2 regions of the Streptomyces sp. NPDC042002 genome follow, and region 1 is predicted to be linked to the other one. Evidence: riboswitches for the same ligand, from Rfam matches in the RefSeq annotation. Region 1 holds a riboswitch; the other holds the start of a gene.
What was found. A riboswitch is a leader RNA that binds a small molecule or an ion and turns the genes downstream of it on or off. The one in region 1 is predicted to bind thiamine pyrophosphate.

Region 1 (7,145 bases):
TCACGGTGCCGTCGGGCGCCCAGGTGGCCGAGGCGGACGTCGAGCGGGTTCTGGACGCCGCCGAGCGTGCCCTGCCGGGTCTGCGCGACCGGCTGCTGTGGCACGAGGCGCGTACTCCGGCCGACATCGCGGAGGCGACCGGTGCGGCGGGCGGCGCGGTTCCCGCCCCCGCGCTGGCCGCGGCGGACGGACGGCTGCTGCACCCGTCGAACAGCACACGGATACCCGGGCTCTTCGCGGCCGGGGGCTGGGCGCACCCGGGCGGCGGTCTGCCGCACGCGGGCATGTCGGGCGCGCTGGTGGCCGGGCTGATCGTGGAAGGACCGGAGTTCCAGGGCTCGCGGTGAACGGCCCGGCGGGCAGGAGCGGCGGCCGGGGCACGAACAGGCGGCAGGGCGCGACGCGCCGGTGGTCCGGGGGTGGCGGGCGCTGAGATCCAGGTACGGCGGGCAGCGGTGCCGGGAGGCCGTCGGCCGCTGTCCGGCCGGTCAGTAGCGGTACTGCTCGTCGAACCCGGCGCTGCCGTTGCCCTGGCCGTTGCCCTGGTACGGGTACTGCTGCTGCTCGGGCGGGAGTTCGGCGCCGTACTCGTCGGTGCGCTGCTGCGGCACCCAGACGCCGCCGGCCGGGGTCTCGCCGCCGTACGTGCCGGTGGCGTACTGGTCCTGGCCGTAGTTCTGCTGTTGCTGCGCGTACTGCTGGTCGCCGCCGTTGTAGGCGGTGTTGTCGTACGAGGCGCCCGTGTACGTCTGCTGGCCGATGTACGGGTCCGAGTAGGCGGCGTACTGCTGCTGGCTGTTGTCGTAGCCGTACTGCTGCTGTTGCTGTTGCTGCTGGTCGTAACCCGTGTAGCCGTCGTACGCGTACGCCTGCTGGCCCTGGCCGCCGGCCGCGTAGGCCTGCTGGTCCTGGGCCGTCGCGTAGGCCTGCTGGTCCTGGGACTGGGACGCGTCGGCGTAGGACTGGTCGGTGGCGGCGTAGGCGGCGCCGTTGTAGACGCCGTAGGAGCCGGTGTCCTCGGGCAGGGGCTGCGGTTCGTACACCGAGGTGGACTCGGCGGCCGTGGGCTCGGCCGGCTCCGGGGGCATGAAACGGTCGGACGCGGCGGGCGTGAAGACGTCGTCCTCGGCGGCGGCGTACTGGTCGTCGCGCCGGTAGGCAGCCTCCTCGACCGCGTCGAGGTCGGAGTCCTCCGCCGACGGGTCGACGTTCTCCGGGTCCTCCGGCTCGCCGCGGCGGCGCTTGCTGGGCTTGGCCGGCGCGGAGCGGCCGTTGATGGCCCAGCCCTGGGCGAAGCCCTGGCGGAACGACAGCGTCACATACGTCTGGCCGACCGTGAAGGCGGCCGCGCCCAGGCCGATGACCACGACCGAGTGCATCAGGACGCCGAGAACGACACCGAGGAAGCCGACGAACGCGAGCAGCCGGAACCGCAGCCGCGCCTTGTACTGCAGCAGCACCTCGCCGAGCAGCCACAGTGCGACGATGCCGAATGCCAGATAGAGGACCGTCAAGCCCATGTACGCCCCTCTCCCAGTGGCCGCTACGCAGTGTGTCGTACGTGGGTGCGACCGGTCTAGGCCTGCTGCGGGTGGTGCAGGCCCAGATTCTCGTAGATTTCCAGCGTCGCCGTGGAGTTGTTCAGCGTGATGAAGTGCAGTCCGGGGACTCCCTCGGCCAGCAGCCTCGCACAGAACTCCGTCGCGAACTCGATCCCAATGGAGCGTACAGCCGCCGGATCGTCTTTGACTGTGAGGATCCGCTCTTTCAGGACGTCCGGGAACGAAGCGTTCGAGAGTTTGGGCAGCCGTTCCAACATCTTCACACTCGTCACCGGCATGACCTCGGGGATGACCGGCGTCGCGCAGCCCGCCGCGTCGACGCGGTCCCGCAGGCGGAGGTAGGACTCCGGCTGGAAGAACATCTGCGTGATCGCGTAGTCGGCGCCGGCGCGGCACTTGTCGACGAAGTGGGAGACGTCCAGGTCCCAGGTGGCGGACCGGGGGTGCATCTCGGGGAAGGCCGCGACCCCGACGCAGAAATCGCCGGACTCCTTGATGAGGTGCACGAGTTCGGCCGCGTAGGTCAGACCCTTGGGGTGGGGGACCCACTCGCCCATGGGGTCGCCGGGCGGGTCGCCGCGCACGGCGAGCATGTTGCGGATGCCCGCGTCCGCGTACTGCCCGATGATGTTGCGGAGCTCCGCGATGGAGTGGTTGACCGCGGTGAGGTGCGCGACGGGGGTGAGGGTCGTGTCGAGGACGATCTGCTCGGTCTCCCTGACCGTGCCGGCCCGCGTGGAGCCGCCGGCTCCGTAGGTCACGGAGACGAAGTCGGGCGCCACGGCCTCGACCCGCCGCAGGGCGTTCCACAGGTTCCGCTCGCCCTTGGGGGTCTTCGGCGCCGAGAACTCGAAGGAAAAGGTCTGTTTGCCGGTCGCGAGCATGTCGCGCACGGTGCGTGCGCGATCAGTCCTGGTGGAAGCAGATCCGAGGGCCATACTCGCAGGTTAGTCAGAGGGCGCCGGTCCCCCAACCGAACCGCTGCCATTTGTCCGATCTGTCGACTTCTTGTCCACCCCTCGGACACGCGCGGACACCCGCGGGCGCCCCCGGACACCTGCGGACAGCGGCCCCGCCGGGACGCTCCGCGCGGGCGACTCGCGCGCCTAGGCCGCGCGCAGTCGCTTCGCGAACTCCGCCGCCGCCGCGCCCGGGTCGTCCGCCTCGGTGATCGCCCGTACGACGACGACCCGGCGGGCGCCCGCTTCGAGCACCTCGTCGAGCCGGCCGAGGTCGATGCCGCCGATCGCGAACCAGGGACGGTCGGTGCCGAGGGCGGCCGTGCCGCGGACCAGGCCGAGGCCGGGTGCGTGGCGGCCGGGTTTGGTGGGGGTGGGCCAGCAGGGGCCGGTGCAGAAGTAGTCCACGCCCTCCTGGACCGCGGCGGCCGCGGCCTCGGACTCGGCGTGTGTGGAACGGCCGATGAGCACGTCGTCACCGAGGATCGCGCGGGCCGCGGGAACCGGGAGGTCGCCCTGGCCCAGGTGCAGTACGTCGGCGCGGACGGCGTGGGCCACGTCCGCCCGGTCGTTGACCGCGAGGAGTTTGCCGTGCCGGGCGCAGGCGTCCGCGAAGACCTGGAGGTGTTCCAGCTCCTCCCCGGCCTCCATGCCCTTGTCGCGCAGCTGCACGATGTCGACGCCGCCCGCCAGGACCGCGTCGAGGAACCCGGCGAGGTCGCCCTGACGCCTGCGGGCGTCGGTGCACAGGTAGACACGGGCGTCGGCGAGCCGGCTCCGCGCGGTCGTGGCGTCGTTCTCGGGCATGCGTGGATCCCCCGTTTGTCGGTGCGCGGGGAGCGCGGCGGCCGGGATGGTCCCGCCGCCGCGCCCGCCGTGCCGGACGGTCGCGTTCAGGTCAGACGGCGAGCGCCTGGGCGCGGCGCTTCACCTCCGTGCCGCGATTCTCGCTCAGAGCCTGCGCGGGGGTGCCGGGCAGGCTCGGGTCGGGGGTGAAGAGCCACTCGAGGGCCTCTTCGTCGGAGTAGCCGTCGTCCCTCAGGAGCGTCAGGGTGCCGGCCAGGCCCTTGACGACCTTCTGTTCGTCCGCGTCGATGAACTCGGCGGGGACGTGCAGCGCGCGGTTCTCACCACGGCGTACGGCGATCAGCTGGCCGTCCTTGACCAGCTGCCGGACGCGCGTCACCTCGACGCCGAACTGTTCGGCGATGTCGGGGAGGGTGAGCCAGGCGGGGACGAGAGCATCGATCTTTGCGTCAATCTCGGTCACGGGACAAGCCTGCCATCCCGGACCGACAGTCGGAAGCCAAGGGCGTCCGGCCTGGGGTGACGGATCAGGCCGTGGCGCCCTTCAGGGGCCTCGACGGGTCCGCGAGCAGTTCCGGATCCATGGGGGCGCCCGCCTCGATGAGCCGGCGGCCCTGGGCGAGATCCCTCGGGCGGCCCACCGCCAGGAGGGCGACGAGACGCGTGTCGCGGAGCCAGCACACCGACCAGGAGACGCCCGACGGGTCGCCGCGCCACACCAGGGTGTCGGCCGGCGAGTGGTGGCCGACGTACTGCACGAAGCGGCCGAACTGCTCGGACCAGAAGTACGGCACCGGGTCGTAGGCGGCGGGCGCCTCCCCGACGATGTTCAGGGCGACCGTGCGCGGACCCTGGAGGGCGTTGTCCCAGTGATGGACGAGGAGGCGGTCCTCGTAGCGTCCCGAGGGGAAGGAGGCGCAGTCGCCGACCGCGTAGACGTCGGGCAGGGAGGTGCGCAGGTGGTCGTCGGCGACGATCTCGCGGTGCGCGCCGAGTTCGATGCCGGAGCCGGCGGTCCAGGCGGTCGCGGGCCGCGCCCCGATCCCGACCACGACGGCGCCCGCGGGCACCCGGGAGCCGTCGTCGAGGATCACCGCGCCGGCCTCGACGCGCTCCACGCGCGCGTGGGTGCGCAGCGTGGCCCCGCTGTCCGCGTACCAGGCGGCCATCGGCGCGGCCACCTCGGCGGGCAGCGCGCCGGCGAGCGGACGGTCGGCGGCCTCGACGACCGTGACCGCGCAGCCCGCCTCGCGCGCCGCCGTGGCGAACTCGGCGCCGATCCAGCCCGCGCCGACGACCACGATGTCGTGCTGCTGGGTGAGGACGGGGCGCAGCCGGTCGGCGTCGTCGAGAGTACGCAGCAGATGCACCCCGGGCACGCCTTCGGCGCCGGGGAGCTGGATCGGCTCGGCGCCGGTGGCGACGACCAGGACGTCGTACGGGACGGGTCCCGCGGCCGTGTCCAGTTCGTGGTCGCCGGGGCGCACGCCGAGCGCCTCGCGGCCCAGCCTGAGGTCGATGTCCAGTGCCTCGAAGTCGATGTCGAAGGCGGAGCCCTCGGCCTTGCCCAGCAGGACGGCCTTGGACAGCGGTGGCCGGTCGTACGGCTGATGCGGCTCCGCGCCGATCAGCGTGACGGTGCCCGTGAAGCCCTGCTCGCGCAGGGCGACCGCGGTCTGCACTCCGGCCATGCCCGCGCCCACCACGACGACCCGCCGTGCCGTGGGCCCCTGCGACTGAGACTGTGCCTGCGTCTGCTCGCTCACCCGGTCACCATAGTCAGCTGACAATTCGTCAGTCAGCGGACGTGCTCAGTGACCTGTTCCACACGGCTCGTCCCGCGCGTCTCTTCCACCACGCTCGTTCCCGTGCCCTCCCGCGACTCCCACGTCCAGGTCTCCTCCAGCCGCACGCGGCCGTCGGGCAGTTCCACGACGAGGGACACGCAGTGGCCCGACGCGGTGGTCCCGTCGCGCTTCAACTGCACGTACCGGAAGTCGAGGCGGTCGCCCTCACGGGTGCCCACGAGGTGTCCGCGGACGATGTCGCCGCCCGCGTAGTCGGCCCAGACCGTGCCGTCCTCCTCGTGATAGGTGAACCGGGTGCGGGTGCCCACCTGGCCCGGTGCCTGGTCGGCGACGGGGGCGAGGACGAGGCCGTCGAGCGGTCGCGCCATGGTCGGAGGCTCCCTTACTGAGACGGACGGGGGCGGGCTAGGGTGGCCAACGTAAAGCACTCGCGGGAGCCCGGACGCACCGGGCTGAGAGGGAGGCTGGGGCGGCCTCCGACCGTACGAACCTGATCCGGGTCATGCCGGCGAAGGGAGGGGCTGGACGCCCATGTCGCCCGCACGTTCGTCAGACGTCCTCGTCATCGGGGGCGGGATCATCGGCCTGGCGACGGCCTGGCGGGCCGCGCAACGCGGCTTCACCACCGCCCTCGTGGACCCCGCGCCGGGTGGTGGGGCCGCCCAGGTCGCGGCCGGAATGCTCGCCGCCGTCACCGAACTGCACTTCGGCGAGGAGACCCTGCTCGGTCTCAACCTCGCCTCCGCGCGCCGCTATCCGGACTTCGCCGCCGAGCTCACCGAGGCGACCGGCCAGGATCTCGGCTACCGCCGGTGCGGCACGCTGGCCGTCGCGCTGGACGCCGACGACCGCGCCCATCTGCGGGAACTGCACGCTCTACAGGTCCGGTCGGGGCTGGAGTCGGAGTGGCTGAGCGGCCGTGAGTGCCGCCGTCTGGAGCCGATGCTCGCACCCGGCGTGCGCGGGGGTCTGCGGGTCGACGGCGACCACCAGATCGACCCGCGGCGCCTGGCGGGAGCCCTGGTCACGGCGTGCGAGCGGGCCGGAGTGGCGCTGCACCGGACGTGGGCGGAGCGCCTGACGGTCGTACGGGACCGGGCCGCCGGAGTCGTCACCACGGACGGCGCCGAACTCACCGCGGGCCAGGTGGTGCTCGCCGGGGGCAGCCTCAGCGGGCGTCTGGCGGGCGTCCCCGACGACGCCCGGCCGCCGGTGCGCCCGGTGAAGGGGCAGGTACTGCGGCTGACCGTGCCGCGGCGGTACGCGCCCTTCCTCAACCGCACCGTGCGGGCCGTGGTGCGCGGCAGCCACGTCTACCTGGTGCCGCGCGAGAACGGTGAGCTCGTGGTGGGCGCGACCAGCGAGGAACTGGGCTGGGACACCACCGTGACGGCGGGCGGCGTGTACGAGCTGCTGCGGGACGCCCACGAACTGGTCCCCGGGATCACCGAGTTGCCGCTCGTCGAGACGCGGGCCGGGCTGCGCCCCGGCTCGCCCGACAACGCGCCGCTGCTCGGCCCGACCGCGCTGGACGGACTGTTGCTGGCCACCGGGCACTTCCGCAACGGGGTGCTCCTGACGCCCGTCACGGGCGACGCGATGGCCCACGTCCTGACCACCGGCGCGCTCCCCGCCGAAGCCCTCCCCTTCACCCCCCTGCGCTTCGGCGCCACCGCCCTCACGGAGCTGCCCGTATGAACATCGTCGTCAACGGGGAGCGGCAGCGGATCGCCGCGGGGACCGCTCTCGACGCGCTCGTCGCGACCCTCACCCCGGCACCGGCCGGAGTGGCCGCGGCCCTGAACGAGACCGTCGTCCCGCGCGGGCAGTGGTCGTCCACCTCCCTCACCGAGGGCGACCGCGTCGAAGTCCTCACCGCCGTCCAAGGAGGCTGACCCATGGCCGACGATCCCTTCGTCCTCGGTGGTACGGCCTACGGGTCCCGGCTGATCATGGGGACGGGCGGCGCGCCCAGCCTCGACGTGCTGGAGCGTTCCCTGGTGGCGTCC
Region 2 (7,145 bases), on a different contig from region 1:
GTACGCACGACAGGGGTCGAGGTGTTCACCTTTTCGGGCAGGTGGTGCGCCGGATCGCGGCCGGGGTCTCCGGGCGACGGGCGGACGCCCGCGCTCCGGAACCGCTGGTCGCGATCGGACCCGGCCATTCCGGGTCGGGATCCCGGGTGCGGCCGGACGCTCCGGAACTCCGGCCGACGGTCAGGGAGTCAGCCGTTTTGGCGCAGTCGCCACCCGTGGTCCACCGGCCCGATGCCGGCGCCGAGCGCGAAACCGGCCTCGATCGCGGCGGTCACATACTCCTTGGCCCGTCGTACGGCCTCCGGCACCGAAAGGCCCTCGGCCAGGCCCACCGCGACGGCCGAGGCGAGCGTGCACCCGGTGCCGTGCGTGTGCCGGTTGTCGTGGCGCGGCGCGCGCAGCCAGTGCTCCGCCGTTCCGTCGGTGAGCAGATCGACGGCCTGCCCCGGCAGATGGCCCCCCTTCACCAGCACCCAGCGGGGACCGAACGCGAGCAGCCGGCCGGCGGCCCGGCGCATGCCCTCCTCGTCCTTCACCTTCACTCCGGTGAGCTGGGCGACCTCGTCGAGATTCGGGGTGGCCACGGTCGCCCGCGGCAGCAACAGGGTCCGTACGGCATGCAGAGCGTCGTCGGCCAACAGCCGGTCCCCGTGCTTGGAGACGCTCACCGGGTCCACGACGACCGGGGCGCCCACGTCGGACAGCAGCTCGGCGACCGTCGTGACCAGGCCGGGCGACGAGAGCATCCCGGTCTTCACGGCCTGGACGCCGATGTCGTCGACCACACTGCGGTACTGGGCGCGTACCGCCTCCTCGGAGAGCTCCCAAGCACCCTGCACACCAACGGAGTTCTGCGCGGTCACCGCGGTGAGCACGCTCATCCCATGGGCGCCCAGCGCGAGCATGGTCTTCAGGTCGGCCTGGATTCCGGCGCCTCCGCCGGAGTCGGATCCGGCGATCGTCAGGACGCGGGGCGGCGTGGTCATACGAGGTGTTCCTCTCGGGTACGGGTTCGGGCGCGAGGCCCTCGACCGGCGGAGCGACGGACAGCCCTCAGGCGCGGCGCCGCAGTCGCAGCGGGGCGTAGAGGGCGAGGGCGACGAGGAACGCCACGTAGTAGGAGAGGTCGGCGCCGTGCAGCGCGTCGGCCACCGGACCGACGTACAGGCCGGTGTCCATGAACGGCACGGCCGCGCCGAACGCCACGACGAAGGCCACCGACGAGGGCCATCCGGAGCGTGGACGGGAGATCTCGACGGCGACGTCGACCGGTGCGCCGCCGCGCTCCCGCCCGCGGGCGATCCAGTCGACGACGACGATCGCGACGAACCCGGGGATCCAATAGCCCACGAACAGCAGCACGTTCTGGAACCGGGCCGTGGTGTCGGCGGCGTGCATCCACAGCACCAGCGGGAAGCCGAGCGCGGCGGCCAGGGCGGCCGCGACCGGGCGCGGTATCCGCACGCCCAGGGTCTGCAGGGCGAGCGAACCGCTGTAGTCGTTCATCGCGTTGCTGCACACCGCCGCAAGGGCCACGGCCAGCAGCCCGAACGCGCCCGCCGTCCCGCCGCCCAGCAGAGCGTCCACGCCCGCCGCCGTCTGGTCGGTCAGCACCGACGCGCCCCACAGTCCGAGGACCTGCACGGCGACGAACGACACGACGAGGCCGAGCAGGGTGCACCAGAACATCCGCGGACGGGACGTCGTACGCGGCAGGTAGCGGCTGAAGTCACCGGCGTACGGCGCCCAGGACAGCGAGAGGCTGAGCGCGATGGTGCTGGTGAGCACGAACGCGCCCGCGCGGTCGGCGCCGGTCGCCGCCCCGGTCGCGGCGGGGTGGACGCCGTCGAGCATGCGCCAGGCGATCACCGCGAAGGCGACGGCGAGCACGAAGGTCATGACGATCTGCAGGCGGTGGATGGCCTCGTAGCCGAGGACGCCGAGAGCCCCCTGGGCGAGCATCATGACGAGCACGCCGAGCCAGAACGGCCAGCCGCACAGCCGCGCCAGCGCGTCCCCGCCGAACAGCCCGATCAGCGCGTCCCAGGCGACCGAGGACAGCCACTGGAGCATTCCGGGCAGCACCACCGCCCGGCCGAACGCGAGCCGTGCGAGCGGGAGTTGGCCGGTGCCGGTGAGGCCGCCCCAGGTGCTGAGGTAGGCGGTGGGCAGCGCGCCGAGCACGGTCCCGAGGACCACCGCCGCGAGGGCGGTACGGAAGTCCAGGCCCAGCGCGATGCCGATGGTGCCGGTGAACACGCCCGTCATCGTCAGGTTCGGGGCGAACCACACGGTGAACAGGCGCCCGGCGCCGCCGTACCGGTTGTTCTCGGGGACCGGCTCGATGCCGTGTCCCTCCACCCGCAGGTCGCCGGGTGCGGCGGGCATCCGTCCGTCGAAGACGGCGGGCCGGCCGTCGGCGGGCACCCCGCCGGAAACATGCGCCAAAGGCATGGAAGACATCCCTCCGCCAGTACGAACTGGTTCAGGTTCGACGGGTGTGATCTCAGCCCTCGGACGGGGCACCCCGTGTCCGGTACGACGGACACACTAACCGTTCCCGTGGGCCGAGCGGGAGTGGGGCCGGTGGCCCCGCCGTTCCTGGGCTCACCCGTCCGGACGACGGCTCCGGCCGCGGCCCCCCCGTTTCGTCCGAGGGGCCCGAACGGTCCTTTCGCAGCGCGGCGCGTGCCGCCCCTCGGTACTGTCGGAAGTGATCGCCGCTCGCTCTCCGCTCCCGGGTTCCCGGACCCCGGTGGCCGGGCGGAAGGAGGCAGAGTGCCGTGACCGTGATCTCCCTGAAGTCAGCGCAACTGCGGTACGGGCCCACCCTCCCGTACGCCGAGGCCGGTTACCCCAGTGGTACACCGGTCGTCTTCGTGCACGGGCTGGCCGACTCCTGGTGGTCGTTCGAGCCCCTGCTGAGGCGTCTTCCGGCCTCCCTGCACGGTTACGCGCCCACGCAGCGCGGTCACGGTGACGCCGACCGGCCCCCGGAGGGCTACTCTCCCGACGACTTCGCCGCCGACCTGGTGGCCTTCCTCGACGCCGTCGATGTCTCCCGCGCCATCCTGGTCGGGGCGTCCAGCGGCGGTGTACCGGCCCGGATCGTCGCCGGCGGCTATCCCGACCGGATCGCGGGTCTGGTACTGCTCGGCGTCCCCGGCACCCTCGCGGACAAGCCGGTGGTGGCCGCCATGGGAAAGAGCCTCGAAAACCTCTCCGATCCGGTGCCCCGCGCGTTCGTCGAGGACTTCATGGCCGGGACGGCGGCACGCCCGATCGCCCGCGGTTTCATCGAGACCATGATTGAGGAGAACCTCAAACTCCCCGCGTACGTCTGGCAGGAGACCGGCCGCGGCCTCCTCGACGCCGATCTCGGCGCGACCCTCGGGGGCATCCTGGTGCCCACCCTCGTCATCTGGGGTGAGCAGGACGAGTTCCTGCCCCGGGACGACCAGCAGACCATCCTGGACGCCGTCCACGGCGCCGACTTCCTCGCCTACGAGGACACCGGCCATGTCGTCCACTGGGAGCAGCCCGAACGCGTGGTCTCCGACATCGCCGCGTTCGCCGCCCGGATCGAACACCCCGGTACGTCTTCCGGCCCCGCCTGACCTCGCCGCCCGCGGGGTGAATGGCCGGTCGGCGAAGCCGCGTCGGACGCGAGTGGCGTGTCCGCCCTGCGTATCTGTAGCCGCATCCGTAGTCCACATCCGTAATCCGCATCCGTAGTCGGGCGAAGCGAGACCGCCCACGCGGTTGACGCGGTTGATGCGGTTGACGCGATCCGTAGCACCGGCGCTCCGAGCCGCATGGCATGCTCATGCTCCCCACAGGAAGGGATCACGTGCCATGAGACCGAGCCGCCGCTCCCTGCTCGCCGCCACCGCCGTACTGGGCACCGTCTTCGCCGTCCCCGCGCCCGCCGACGCCACCGAAGTGCCCGCCGCGGGCGCCTATTTCGTCCAGAGCGCCACCACGGGACTGAACGCCGCCGACAGCTCGGGGGCGATCGTCCAGCACAACCCCAAGGGCAACGAGGACCACCAGCGGTGGACCCTCCGCCCGAACGGCTCCTCGTCCGTGCTCGAAAGCGCCGACACCGGCGGCAGTTGTCTGGGCCGCGCGGGTGATCAGGCCCGGACCGTGTCCTGTTCGAGCGCCGACGCCGCGTGGGAGGTGACACCGGCCGGAGCCGATCAGTTCACGCTCAAGGCCCCCGGAACGGACCGGTACCTGACGGTCGCGGCGAAGCCCTCCGGCTCCAACTACCCGGCGCAGTTGGCGATCGGCTCGCCGGGCGCTCTGGCCTCCTGGTACCTGACACCGGTCGAGGCCGCGACCCGCCCCATGCCGCCCCAGGACCAACGCACCCTGGACCAGGTCACGTTCCTCACCGCCCACAACGCCTACGCCAACGGTGTCGACGGCGGATTCGCCCCGCCGTTCGTCAATCTGGTGCCCAACCAGACCCGGGGTATCAACCAGCAACTCGCCGACGGAGTCAGGGGGTTCATGCTCGACCTGCACCAGACCTCCGACGGCGCGATCCTCTGTCACGACAGCTGCACGCTCGTCAGCAAGCCGGTCGCGCTCTGGGTCGACCTCCAGCGCATGGTCGACTTCCTCAAGCAGCACCCCGACCAGTTCGTCACCGTGTTCCTGGAGGACTACGTCGACCCGGGCGTCCTGCGCGCCGAACTCGCCCGCGTGAACGGCCTGTCCGACGTCCTCTACCGTCCCGACCAGACCGGCGTGCGCGAGAACGGCTGGCCGAAGCTCGCCGATCTGACCGCCGCGGGCCACCGCCTGCTCGTCTTCACCGACCACAGCCGTTCCGCCGACGAGTCCGCCGGACTCACCCGGGACAGCTTCGGCGTCATGTACCAGCGCGAGTGGACCGTCGAGAACTACTGGTCCATGGGCTCGGGCCTCGGCTCCTCCGACTGGTCCTGCTACAGCCGCTGGTACGACGCGGGCACGAACGTACCCCTCACCCGCACCGAGCCGGGCTTCCGTCCCCTCTTCGTCATGAACCACTTCCGCGACGCCACGATCTCCGGAACGGCCGGCACGGACAACACCAAACTCGCCGACCGGGCCCGCCGCTTCTGCCAGCCGGCCGCCCGCAAGAAGCCCAACTACCTGGCTGTGGACCGCTACGACCTCGGCGACCCCGCCTCCGCGGTGAACACCCTGAACACCTACGTCTATCCGTAGCCCGGGCGAGGCCGTGCTACTCGCGGCGGCCTCACCAGCGGGGGCGTGGGCGGCCGTTCCGCAAGACGTGCGGTCTCCGGAGTCCCGTTTTCCGGCGAGCGGGGTACGGTGGGGGAACCGAGGGCACGTCGTACGCCGGTGATCGGGCCGGTCTCGTCCACGGCGCAGAACGACGCCGGGTGGCTCAATCGCCCGGAGCAGGTGCCGCCGTACGACGGCCGAAGGCGTTCGCCCACCACTCGGTTCCGCGGCGGCCGGACCCACTCGGCCCGCTCGAGCCACGCTGTGCGGGCCGACGCACGGACCCTGCGGCCGACGTCCACTCCGAGGCGGAGTGTCGAGCCGTCACCCGCACTTTCGCCGATGCCTTGTCGACGACGAGCAGAGCGGCAACGGGAACGCGGCTGTCGACCGAGGGCCCGCCCGCCCTGTACGAAAGCCTCCCAGCCCCCGGCCGTTCGGCTCGCATCGGGGCCATCGGGGCGGCGGAGGCCATCGAGTTCAGCGAGTTCAAGGAGTCCTGCCCGTCGCTCGGCGCGGCCGAGCCGTCCCGCTCGCCGCCGGGTCACGGCGCGAGCCATCGGTACGCCGAGGCGTGCCCCCAGAGCGGAGCTTCCATGGCCACTGTCCTCGAACCCCTGCCCTCCCTGCCTCTCGCCCGCGTACGACTGGCGCCGCACAGCGCCCTGCCCCGGCGCATCGACGGGGCATGGTGGCCCCGCTCGCGCGATCTCCTCGGTGAACTCCCGCTCCTGATCGGCGCGTTGCCGCGCATGTGGGGACAGATCACCGCCGTGAGCGTCAACACGGCGATGTGGCCGATGTCGCCCGGACGCATGCTCGTCGCCAACCACGTCGTGCTGCTGCGCAGGTCGGCCGGTCCGCATGGCCGGCACACCATCAGTCTGCTCAGCCAGGGCCGGGGCCGCAGGGACCTGCTGGTCGTGCCGCCGGAGGTCGACGCGGCGGACGCCGAGCCGCTGATGGCGGCCGCCGCGGCCGGCACCCGCTGACGAGCCGCGGCTCCGGCCGCGCGCGCCGCACACCGGCACGTGGGATCACTGGGGCGGCCTGCGGATCCACACCTCCCGAGCGGCCGCGCCCCGGCCGGAACCAACGTCCGGTCCGGAGTCCGAAAGGGCGTGGGAGTCGAGATCGCCGAGCTTCGACCAGCCCCAGGCGTGCAAGGTCTCCGCCGCCGCGCTCGCGCGGCCGTCGTCGCCGGACCGGTCCACGGCCGCGACGACCAGATCGGTGTCGAGTCGGGACAGCAGCCACTCACCCAGGCGTGTTGCGACGCCGGCGCGGCGGTGGGCCGGCAGGACCATCAACTCGGCCAACAGAAACGTACGTCCCGAGGCGGTGAGCTCCTCGATGTCCGTGGGCAGTTCTCCTCGAAAGCTCGACCACCAGTCCCCGGTACGGGCGATCGGGAACCCGTAGGCGCAGCCGACCAGGCCGCCCATGTCGGCGACCGCCATGTCGAAGGCGGGGCGTTGCACATGCTCCTCGAAGCGGCTCAGAAAGACCTGGCGGTCGCGGTATTCGGCCCCCGCGGCCCCGTGGTAGGCCGCGACATGGACGTCCGCGACGGCCTCCCGCTGCTGCTCGGCCTGCCATCGGGACAGCCTGCGCAAGTACACCTCTGCCATCTGGGCCTCTCCCCCCGGGGCCGTGGGAAAGACATCCCCGGACTCGGCATCGTGACAGCAGGAACCGACGGGGTAAACCAGGCATCCGGCGCCGGGAGCTCAGCCGGCCCCGGCCGGCGCCCCGGCTGCCGCGCCGGGGGCCGGACAGGACGGGGCGGGCGGAGAGTCCCGAAGGTGGTTGACCGACGGCTTGTCCGGGATGGTCCTCCCGGCCGGTGGGCTGCCGGTGACCGTGACGCTCATTTCGCCGTGATCAGGAGGCTGGGCCGG

Region 2: it holds a riboswitch for thiamine pyrophosphate, as region 1 does, so the genes downstream of both, ACZ6KY_RS20985 (purine-cytosine permease family protein) here and thiO (glycine oxidase ThiO) in region 1, are expected to answer to the same signal.

The regions. Positions count from the first base shown of each region.
Region 1 covers NZ_JBVJCT010000001.1:194,829-201,973, reverse strand. The annotation lists gene ACZ6KY_RS00870 (phytoene desaturase family protein) at 1-347, shown strand, start outside; gene ACZ6KY_RS00865 (SCO2102 family sporulation regulator) at 489-1,520, opposite strand; gene metF (methylenetetrahydrofolate reductase [NAD(P)H]) at 1,577-2,500, opposite strand; gene thiE (thiamine phosphate synthase) at 2,669-3,328, opposite strand; gene ACZ6KY_RS00850 (Rv2175c family DNA-binding protein) at 3,420-3,791, opposite strand; gene ACZ6KY_RS00845 (NAD(P)/FAD-dependent oxidoreductase) at 3,856-5,094, opposite strand; gene ACZ6KY_RS00840 (avidin-fold protein) at 5,127-5,504, opposite strand; TPP riboswitch at 5,557-5,670, shown strand; gene thiO (glycine oxidase ThiO) at 5,668-6,834, shown strand; gene thiS (sulfur carrier protein ThiS) at 6,831-7,031, shown strand; gene ACZ6KY_RS00825 (thiazole synthase) at 7,035-7,145, shown strand, end outside.
Region 2 covers NZ_JBVJCT010000013.1:134,450-141,594, forward strand. The annotation lists gene thiD (bifunctional hydroxymethylpyrimidine kinase/phosphomethylpyrimidine kinase) at 189-986, opposite strand; gene ACZ6KY_RS20985 (purine-cytosine permease family protein) at 1,054-2,454, opposite strand; TPP riboswitch at 2,446-2,540, opposite strand; gene ACZ6KY_RS20990 (alpha/beta fold hydrolase) at 2,784-3,617, shown strand; gene ACZ6KY_RS20995 (phospholipase) at 3,856-5,223, shown strand; gene ACZ6KY_RS21000 (DUF5994 family protein) at 5,841-6,236, shown strand; gene ACZ6KY_RS21005 (GNAT family N-acetyltransferase) at 6,282-6,875, opposite strand; gene ACZ6KY_RS21010 (DUF5994 family protein) at 7,115-7,145, opposite strand, start outside.